Regions from separate parts of the Paenarthrobacter sp. C1 genome, predicted to be linked through region 3. Evidence: riboswitches for the same ligand, from Rfam matches in the RefSeq annotation. Region 3 holds a riboswitch; each other region holds the start of a gene.
What was found. A riboswitch is a leader RNA that binds a small molecule or an ion and turns the genes downstream of it on or off. The one in region 3 is predicted to bind cyclic di-AMP.

Region 1: it holds a riboswitch for cyclic di-AMP, as region 3 does, so the genes downstream of both, ACNAOU_RS04855 (M23 family metallopeptidase) here and ACNAOU_RS20600 (hypothetical protein) in region 3, are expected to answer to the same signal.
Region 2: it holds a riboswitch for cyclic di-AMP, as region 3 does, so the genes downstream of both, ACNAOU_RS02005 (NlpC/P60 family protein) here and ACNAOU_RS20600 (hypothetical protein) in region 3, are expected to answer to the same signal.

What each region holds. Positions count from the first base shown of each region.
Region 1 covers NZ_CP186052.1:999,856-1,003,060, reverse strand. The annotation lists gene ACNAOU_RS04860 (C40 family peptidase) at 1-590, opposite strand, end outside; cyclic di-AMP (ydaO/yuaA leader) riboswitch at 595-756, opposite strand; gene ACNAOU_RS04855 (M23 family metallopeptidase) at 902-1,738, opposite strand; cyclic di-AMP (ydaO/yuaA leader) riboswitch at 1,743-1,983, opposite strand; gene ACNAOU_RS04850 (metal-dependent transcriptional regulator) at 2,179-2,874, opposite strand; gene serC (phosphoserine transaminase) at 3,177-3,205, shown strand, end outside.
Region 2 covers NZ_CP186052.1:398,816-402,020, reverse strand. The annotation lists gene ACNAOU_RS02010 (hypothetical protein) at 229-909, shown strand; gene ACNAOU_RS02005 (NlpC/P60 family protein) at 1,014-1,805, opposite strand; cyclic di-AMP (ydaO/yuaA leader) riboswitch at 1,809-1,976, opposite strand; gene ACNAOU_RS02000 (copper resistance CopC family protein) at 2,151-2,783, opposite strand; gene ACNAOU_RS01995 (NCS2 family permease) at 2,898-3,205, shown strand, end outside.
Region 3 covers NZ_CP186052.1:4,408,408-4,411,612, forward strand. The annotation lists gene ACNAOU_RS20585 (DUF6480 family protein) at 1-166, shown strand, start outside; gene ACNAOU_RS20590 (ATP-dependent DNA ligase) at 182-1,246, opposite strand; gene ACNAOU_RS20595 (hypothetical protein) at 1,293-1,523, shown strand; cyclic di-AMP (ydaO/yuaA leader) riboswitch at 1,652-1,802, shown strand; gene ACNAOU_RS20600 (hypothetical protein) at 1,818-2,999, shown strand.

The DNA.
Region 1 (3,205 bases), 1.3 Mb from region 3:
TCACCGGGCTGGGGGGCGCTGGTGGGCTTCATGGCCGTCCAGGCGTTGACGCGGGGGATGCTGATGCCGGCCTGGGCGTAGACCCACTGGGTGAAGCCGGAGCAGTCCCAGCCGCTCGGAGTAGTGCCGCCCCATACGTAAGGCGAGCCGATTCCTGTGTAGGCAATCGCTGCGAGCCCGGATGCTGCCGCGCTGGAGGCGGACTCCTTGGCTTCGGAGGACTGGGCAGTGACTGCAGTGGCTTCATCCGCCGTGCGCTCTGTGACCAGGGCCGCACGCTGGACAACCTTGGGGGCTTCCTTGGTGGCCACGACGGGGCTCTCGAAGGAGACGGTGGCTGTTGGCTCTGCAGTGACCACTGCGGTGGCAGCCAGCTGCTGGGTGCTGGAGACTTCCGAGGTGGAGACGTCGGTGTCAGCGGCGTGAGCCGGCAACCCGACAGTAAGGACGAGGCCTGAGGCTGCTGCCAGCACGGCGGCCTGGCGGCCAACGGTACCGGCGTTCGAGGAAACAGCCTTCGAAAGAGTGTTCAACGGGTTCGAACGAACCGATTCAGCGCGATGGCGCGCAGGGGTAGTGCGTGATGACACGTAGGTAGCCTCTCCCAATGCCTGCGAGGTGAGCTGTCGGATTCGGATGGGAGTCATCCGGCCGCGCTGCTTCACTGGGAAACTTTGCGACTTAACCCCAAGGCCTTCATTCGAAGACCAGAAGTGGTTCCCCCGCCCCTGCCAGACGATTTTGCGAACGGACCTCGAGTGGTGGCAGAGCTAGGCAATCCACTCAAGTGCACCGGCCCCCTAAAAAGCCGATGCGCTCTGAAGGTTATAACAATTGAAAGCGAATGTCACATTCAGGTCACGAGGCCTGTCATCAATGCGAGAGAGCACCATCAACTGGCTTAGAGCCAGCCCATGGGGTCAACGACCTCGCCGTTGACCTGTACTTCGAAGTGGAGGTGGCAGCCGGTGGAGGCGCCTGTGGTGCCGCTCAGGGCTACGGTGTCCCCGCGGTTGACCGTCTGGCCCACCTGGACGTTGAAGGACGACAGGTGGTTGTACGTGGTCTCCAGGCCGTTGCCGTGATCCACAACCACGCGGTTTCCTCCGCCGTACTCGTGCCACCCGGCAAAAGTCACTTTGCCTGCTGCAGCTGCATGCACGGCAGTTCCGCATTGGGCCACGAAGTCCTGGCCGCGGTGGAAGTCACCGGTGCCGCCCGTGAGGGGGCTGACGCGGTAACCGAAGGGGGAAGCGGTGGTGAGCGTGTCGAGGGGGCTGCCCAGGGTGCCCACGGAAGAAGCACGCTGGATGCTGCCGGCCGACTGGGCGCTGAGCAGTTGCTTCAGCTTTCCGTCAGGGTCCGCAGCGGTGGCTACAGCTGCGCGGCTGAAGTCGATTTTGGCTGATGCTGCCGCGGAAACCTCGGGCTGGCTTCCGACAGTGCCGCCAACGGCCAGGGCAGATTCGGACTGTCCCGATTCCGAGGTGGCCATGACGGGGCTGGTGGCCGGCAGGCCGACAGTCAGGGCAAGTCCGGTGGCGGCAAGCGCAACTCCGGCCTTCTGCCCGACGCCACTTGCTGCGGCGAAGTCGGCAACCTGGCGCAACGGGCTCTTACGGCGGCGCACCTGGCGTTCGGTGTCGCGGGGCCGGATCTCCGTTACGACGCGGGCTGGCCGCAGCTCAGTAGCGGGGCCGGACGCACGGCGGCGGCCCCTGACGTTCTGCGATGTCAAACTCTGTTCCTCTCTGAAAAGCCTGCGAAGTTAGCTGTCGGATTCGGGTCAGAGAGTTCAAAGACCCGGTCCGCACGAAGCGCTCACGGCACACAGGTATCCAAGGAGGGACTTGCATCAATGGGCACTTCTGCTGCGGACTTCACCCCAAGGCTGCTTCTTTAGACAGCCGCTTGTGGTTCCCCCGCCTCTGCCAGTGGTGATGGTTCACCCGATCCGCTGGCAGAGCTCGGCTCCGGATCAGGTAACGCTTTGGTATCAGCGCTAGTAGATAACTATAGGGGATTAAGGGCGTTGGTAATAAATTCGTTATCAACAGAAAGATGCCTGCGGCGGCGGGCCCTTATCATCAATTTCGAAAAACCGCAGGTCACACGCGCGCCAAAGCCCCTCAAAGTGAGGTTTGACACTGCCGGGAGGGTTGTCGGACCGGAAGGCTGTCAGTTGAGGGACACGAAGACGTGCGCTGCAACTTCAGGCGGGAGCTCCAAGGCTCCTTCGATGCCGGGCACCCGGACGGAGATGTACTCGCCCACGCGCTCGAGGGAGACCGGCGCCCCGGGCCGGATTCCGCCCTCATCCAACTGGGTGAGCAGTTCCGGCTCCACCTGGATGGGCTCGGCCAGCCGCGTGACAACCACCCGGGAGTCGGAGGCGTAGCCGTCCATGGCCTGCAGGAGGTTCACGTCGATCCGGGGGAACTGCGTTCCGGCCATGCCTCCCAGTGCTTCCAGTCCCGGAATCGGATTTCCGTAAGGTGACTCGGTGGGATGCTCAAGCAGTTCGTAGAGCCGGCGCTCCACGCGCTCACTCATCACGTGCTCCCAGCGGCAGGCTTCATCATGCACGTACGCCCAGTCGAGTCCGATGACATCGGCCAGGAGCCGCTCCGCCAGACGGTGCTTCCGCATGACTTCGGTGGCACGCTTGCGTCCGACTTCGGTCAGCTCCAGGTGGCGGTCGTTGGACACAATCACCAGGCCATCGCGCTCCATCCGCCCGATGGTCTGGGAGACCGTGGGGCCGGAGTGCCGCAGGCGTTCGGCTATGCGGGCCCTGAGAGCCACAATGTTTTCTTCTTCAAGCTCCAAAATGGTCCGAAGATACATCTCAGTGGTATCGATCAGATCCGTCATCCAGCTCAGCTCTCCTCGAACGCAGTTCTTGCGTAATCTCCACCGTACCGCGTCCCATACCGGGGTGGGCGGTGCCACCGCCACCCTTTGAACGCCAACCCCCAGCCTAGCTTATTTGGAATTACTCCGGATAATTCCGGACCCATTGCGGTCGCATCTTGTTCGTCCGCGTTCCACGTGGCGGACTATGACAGGGGCAGGTTCCTGCGCGCGGGCCATGTCAGGCAGAATTGGGGTGTCGAAGGGGCAGCTGACGCCACCTGCCACGACCCATCTTGAGCCGATACCCTTTGGAGCCACACGTGAGCGACAACAGCATCACCATACCCGC
Region 2 (3,205 bases), 690 kb from region 3:
TCGGGGCTCGGTTTCCGGACCCCGCTTTTGTGCTGCTGATGAACACACGGAACACGCTGTCAGGGAAGGCTATCCATGCGCGAAAAAGTTCGGTAGTGTTCGAGTCACCGAATGGCCGGCGAACGTGTCCTACAGCACACTCCGGCCATTTATTTGCGGCCGCTTGGGGAACTCGGACGCGATCCCACGCGATGCCGCAAGGCACACACGTCAAGGAGGAACCAAGCAGTGTCACACGCGCCTGATTCCGGCACGGAACGCACAACCACCGTGGTCATAGGAACCGGCTTGTCCGGCCTGGCAGTTGCCAGTGAACTCAGCCGCTACGGCGTGGGCTCCATAGTGGTGGATGGTTTCGGTGCCCTGTCAGCCACCGGCCCGGCGGTCCACACAGGCATGCTTCAACGCTGCGAGGTCACCGATCCCGCGTCCATCCAGGAACGCAACGAAATCCTCCGCCACTTACGCAATTACGCGGCCAGCCACCATCTGGACGTACGCAGCACCACCAGGGCCGTCCGCCTGGATTTCCTGGGCGCGGACCCAACCCAGCACATCGGGTACGGGCTCGCCGCAAGCATGACCCGGAGCGGTCTCCATGCCTCCGGCCCCCTCGAATCCGCCCCGCGCCAGTGGGCAGTCCACACCGCCAACGGGATTCTCCTGGCAGACCATATTGTGGTCACACGCTGCGCCCAGAGCCAGCTGCGCCGCATGCTGGCCGAACTTGGAATCGCCGTCGGACAGAACCTGGTCTCCGCGATGCGGGCAGTGGGAATGCACCTGGTGGGCGTGGGCGAGCTCATTACGCCCAGCCCCAAGGAAGTCCTGCGGCAAGCCAAGGCAGTGGGTCAGGCAATCTCCACCAAGGTGGCGCTCCCGGGCGGCCCGGGTATCGCCATCGCCTAGCCGGCATCATTCACGGCAGCCGCAACACGAATTTTAAACGCCAAAGGCCGGTGTCCTCGAAGATGATCTTCGGAGACACCGGCCCTTGCGTTGAAGCGTGAGGCTTATGCGCCAGCGCGTACGTACGTGATGGGACCAGTAGCGGTCAACCAGCTGATCGGGTGGATGCCCGTCTGGTTGCCGTTGATTCCACCGCTGATTGCCTGGCCGTTGCCGATGTAGATGGCGACGTGGCCGGACTGGACGATCATGTCGCCCGGCTGCGGGTCGCTGACAACCTTGCCGTAGTTCATGAACTGCATGGGAGCGAGGTCGCCAACCGGAATGCCGGCGGAACCGAGGGCCCGCTCAACCATGGCGGTGCAGTCCTGCATGATGCCGATCTGGGCGTAAGCCGAGGCAACCATGGCAGCGTTGACGCCACCGGCAGCGGGAGCAGCAGCTACAGGAGCAGCAGCAGGTGCAACAGCGGCCGGAGCTGCAACTGCAGCCTGGGCAGCTACGGGAGCCGCCGCTGCAGCAGCGGTAACGGCAGCCGGCTTGGCAGCGGGGGCTTCAACTACAGGAGCCGGCTTTTCGATGACCGGAGCTGCAACAGAAGCAACAGCCGGACGCTCGAAGTTGACGGTAGCCGTAGAAAGAGCGGTAACAACCTTGGTGGGGGCCTCGGAAGCGGTCTCGGCGACCGTAGCGGGGCTGGCATCGCGCTGGACCGGAGCCTCTGCAGCGTGTGCAGCGACAGATCCGGTCAGAACGAGTCCGGAAGCTGCTGCGATAACAGCTGCCTGGCGGCCAGCGCCGGAAGCGTTGCTGGCAACTGCCTTGGAGATGGAGATGAACGGATTAGGACGTACGCTGTCCGCCTTACGACGGCCGCGAAGAATGCGTGAAGACATGAAAGAGCCTCTCCCGATGCCTGCGAGGTTAGCTGTCGGATTCGGATGGGAGTCACCCGGCCACTATCCCCCGCTGTTCAGCGGAAGTTTCGTGACTTCACCCCAAGGCACGCTCGAAAGCGGCCCAAAATGGGTTCCCCGTCTCTGCCGTAGGTTTGTCTGCGAACGGATTCCGGACTGCGGCAGAGCTAGGCAATCAGGCCGGAAGTGCCCGCTACGTGGAACAGGCACAGGTACTACCGTACGCGATGATCCCGCCGAAGTCACATTTAAGTAACGAGGACTGCAGCTTTGGCGTGTCGCGGTAACCGAACCGAGATATTCGCAGCTACGTAGAAAAGCCCGCTATTCCGCGGCTTCCGGGCGGTTTTCGTCATCCGATCCGGCAAGTTTCCTGCGGGCTGTAACGGCGAGGAAGATCACGAGCGCAACCGCAACAACCGCAATGACAACAATGCTCCAGGGGAACGGCTGGGACGCATCTGCCGCGGGCGAACTGCCAACTGTTCCCGGAGGAGCCGTACCTGCGGACGGCACCGATCCCGAGGTGGCCGAAGCGGACGCCGAGGGGGCGGCCGAGCCGCTTGCCGCCGTCGTGCTTCCCGCTGTGGCCGTGAACTTGAAGGTGCCCTCGATGGGGTGCGAATCGGAGCTGACAACGCGCCACACCACCGTGTACTCCCCCGCCGGCGCGCCGGCCCGGAGCTTCTGCACGGCCTGGCTGTCGATGATCTCGACCGGCCCGTCTGCCCAGTTCTCGCCGCCGGAGGTTACGGAGACGCCCGATCCGATGGCCAGCGGCCGGTTGTTGAACGTAATGGAGACCGACGCCGGCACTTCAGCCACGGTTGCACCGTTCGCCGGCGCTGTGGATTCCGCGACGTCGTGCGCGGACGCCGGAGCCGCGGAAAACAGCAGGGCAGACGCGAAGGCAAGGGCGGCGACGACGGCGGCCAGAAGCGGGCGGATGGTACGCATGGGGCGGTTTCTCCTAGTGTTGGCTTCCTTACAGACTAGGGGAATGGTCCGAAGCTCCCACATTCAACGGCATAGGATTTGAGAGCACACTCCCCCCAATACCCGGAGACCTTCATGCTTAAACAAGGTTCTGCAGTGGACCGCTATTTCAAGATTTCCGAACGTGGCTCCACGTACTCAAGGGAAATCCGTGGCGGCTTCGCGACATTCTTCGCCATGAGCTACATCGTTGTGCTGAACCCGCTGATCCTCTCGGGGGCAGACTCCAGCGGAGCTTCCCTGGGCTTCACCGCGGTCGCAGCCACCACGGCGTTCGTCGCCGGCATCCTGACCATCCTCATGGGCGCCTGGGCCAAGCACCCCTTCGCTGTGGCCACTGGGCTGGGCGTGAATGCGTTCGTCGCGGTTACCGTGGCCTCGCA
Region 3 (3,205 bases):
AGATCCCGACATGCGCCAGGACGAGGACGACGACCCCGCTTCCTCGGCCAATCCCGACCCCCTGGATGGAAACGTCACAGGCCTCGAGCCAGGCGGCGGCGTGCCCCCGGGAGAAACCGCGCCCGCCGAAGGCAGCATGAGCAGCGACCAGGGGCACGAGGAGTAGTTCCCCGCCGGGCCACTACGGCAGGCTCAGGATCTCCCCAAGGTCGTACTCCGCAGGCTCTTCCAGCTGCGAGTACGTGCAACTTTCAGGAGTCCGGTCCGGCCGCCACCGACGGAACTGCGTCGTGTGGCGGAACCGGTCACCCTCCATGTAGTCGTAGGCCACCTCGATCACCAGTTCGGGGCGCAGCGGCACAAAGGAGAAGTCCTTTCCAGCGCTCCACCTGCTCTGCGCCCCGGGCATCCGTGACCCCCCGGGCGAATCGTCCTGCTTGGCCCACTCGCCCCACGGATGGTCGCCGAGTTCCACTTGATAGGGCTCAAGCTCCGCCACCAACGCCTCCCGCTTTGCCATGGGGAATGACGCCACGACGCCGACGTGATGAAGCCGGCCTGAGTCGTCGTAGAGCCCCAGGAGCATCGACCTCACAACTTTCGCGGTCTTGTGCCAACGGAACCCGGCCACCACGCAATCGGCTGTCCGCTCATGCTTCGTCTTGAACATCACCCGCTTGTTCGGCTGGTAGGTGCCGTCGAGCGGTTTCGACAGCACGCCGTCGAGGCCTGCTCCCTCAAGCTGCACGAACCATTCCTTGGCGCGCCCCAGGTCCGTCACCGCAGGCGTTACGTACACAGGAGGCCGGGCGTCGGCGAGGGCTTTCTCCAAGGCCGCGCGCCGCTCGGCGAAGGGCCGGCCGGTCAGATCCTCATCGCCGAGGGCAAGCAGGTCGAACGCCACCAGGGACGCCGGCGTCTTCTCCGCAAGCATCCGAACCCGGCTGTCCGCGGGATGGATTCGCTGCTGCAGCACCTCGAACTCAAGCCTGTTGCCCTGGATCAGGATGATCTCGCCGTCTACAACGCACTTGTCCGGAAGGTTCTTCTTCAGCGCTTCCACCAGCTCCGGGAAGTAGCGGGTCATGGGCTTCTCGTTGCGGCTGCCCAGGACGATGTCGTCCCCGTCCTTGAAGACGATGGTCCGGAATCCGTCCCATTTGGGCTCGTAATGCCCAACGTCGGGGATGTTCGGGACGGACTTGGCGAGCATGGGCGAAACGGGCGGCATCACTGGTAGGTCCATAGCTCATGTCTACCGGCCAGTACGTGCCCAAGGCTAGTGTTGGCGGATGGACATCTTGGCCGTGTTGGCAGCAGTGCTCGGAGTTCCCGCGCTCACGGGCGCGCTTTGGTACTGGATTGCGCGGGAGAACAAGCGCGGCGTCCGGCGGGCCGCAGCAGGCGGCATGCTGGGGATCGCAGACGAAGTCTTCCGCCCTGCCACACATCAGGCCCACCAGGTCCGGAAAATCGAACACGAACTCCCCGCCCCCGCGCCGGCCCCGAAGCCTAAGCGGTAGCACCCTCCCGCGGGGGCAGAACTACCGCCCGTTACATTAATGTGACTTTACTTTCCGCCTCCTGTACGGTCATAGGGCGACCCGATCTCCGCTGGGCCGCTTCTGGATTGACGCCGGGCTCTGCCGCAATCCAGGATCCGCCAGACCCGCGGCAGAGACGGGGGACCCACAGTTTCCCGGGCTTGTTTTCTCCGCAAGCCCTTGGGGTGAAGCCGCCACGCGCGGCCGGACGGCCTCGTCCGAACCCGACAGCTAACCTCGCAGGCGTTGAGAGGCACAACCATGTCCCCAACCATGGATAACCCACGCCGCGCGCAACTCGAGCGCGAGCGCACCAAGCCAACCGGACGCCGTCGGGCCCAACCCAGCGGATCCCCGGAACCAGCCACGACGGCGATCCCCACCGTAACGGCACCCACTCCGGCATCACCCGCTAAGGCTGCGCCCACCACGCGGGCTGCGGCCCGGGCCGCTGAGCGTGAGCGTGCGGCAAGGGCTGTGATCGCCCCTGCCGAGCCGAAGGCGGCCCCTGCGCTTCCGGAGCCGGCAACCGCAGGCCCGGAGCCGGCAACCGCAGCGATTCCGGTAGTCGAAGCCGCGCGGGCCGCAGCTCCGGCATCCACCACACCAGGGCCTCCCACGTCAGCCATTCCCGTGGTTGCTGCCCGCAAGGCAGCCACCCGCGGGGAAGCCGGAGCCGAAGCGGCTGCCCCGGCCCCGGCGGCATCCCGCAAGACACCTCCGCCGGTAACGGCATCAACCCTCGGCACCACCTCCTCATTTGGCCGCGAACCCCAAGCTGTTCTGCGGAAAGCCGCGTCGGTGAAGCACATGAGCCAGCGCATGGCAGTGGTTGCCGGAGCGCTGGGCCTGGTACTGACTGCGGGAACCGTCGGGCAGGCACTGGAGCTTCCGTTCTTCGGTCAGGAAAGTCCGGCCCAGGAAGCCAACGGCGGCCAGAGTGGCGAGGACCGCCAACCGGGCTCGGCAGCCCCTGCGCCCCGGGCTTCCTACACCACAGCGTCCTCCCCGTCGTCGTCGGGTCAATCGTCATCCGAAGCAGGCCAACCGGCCACGGTACCGGAGGCGACGGTACCGGAATCGCCTGTGGCGGTTTCGCCGTCGTCGGTTCCTTCACCGCACGTCTCCCTGGCAGCCCCTGTCTGGGTCCCGTCGGCGTCCGCCCCGGCAGTCGCAGCGCCGTCCCCCGTAGCCGGCACTCCGGCTCCGACCCAACCTGCGCCGGCGCCCGGCGACGTGCCCTCGGACACGATCACGACACCGCCGGCAACACCGACGCCCACCACGACGCCGACGCCGACCACCACTCCCACGCCGACCCCGACGCCAACACCGACGGGAACGCAAACGGCAAAGCCCCGGCCCACCGGCAAGCCCACCGCAGGCACGTCGCCTCAGCCGCAGGCGTCCACCTTGGAATCGCTCCTTGACGCCGCACAGAAGGCACTGCAGTGAGCACGCGGTTGCCCCGCACCAACGTGCACACCGGCTGGCACGGGCGGTACTGCAGCAGCAGCCGCACGGCAACGTTCAGGCGCCGTTTGGGCCGCTGGAGTTGCCAGCGGCTGAGGCGCTCCTGACGCGTTCCCCCGTGAACGGCCAGGCCAGCGCATTGGCATCAGATAAGGCAGGTACCCGCGCGGGTACCTGCCTTATCTGTT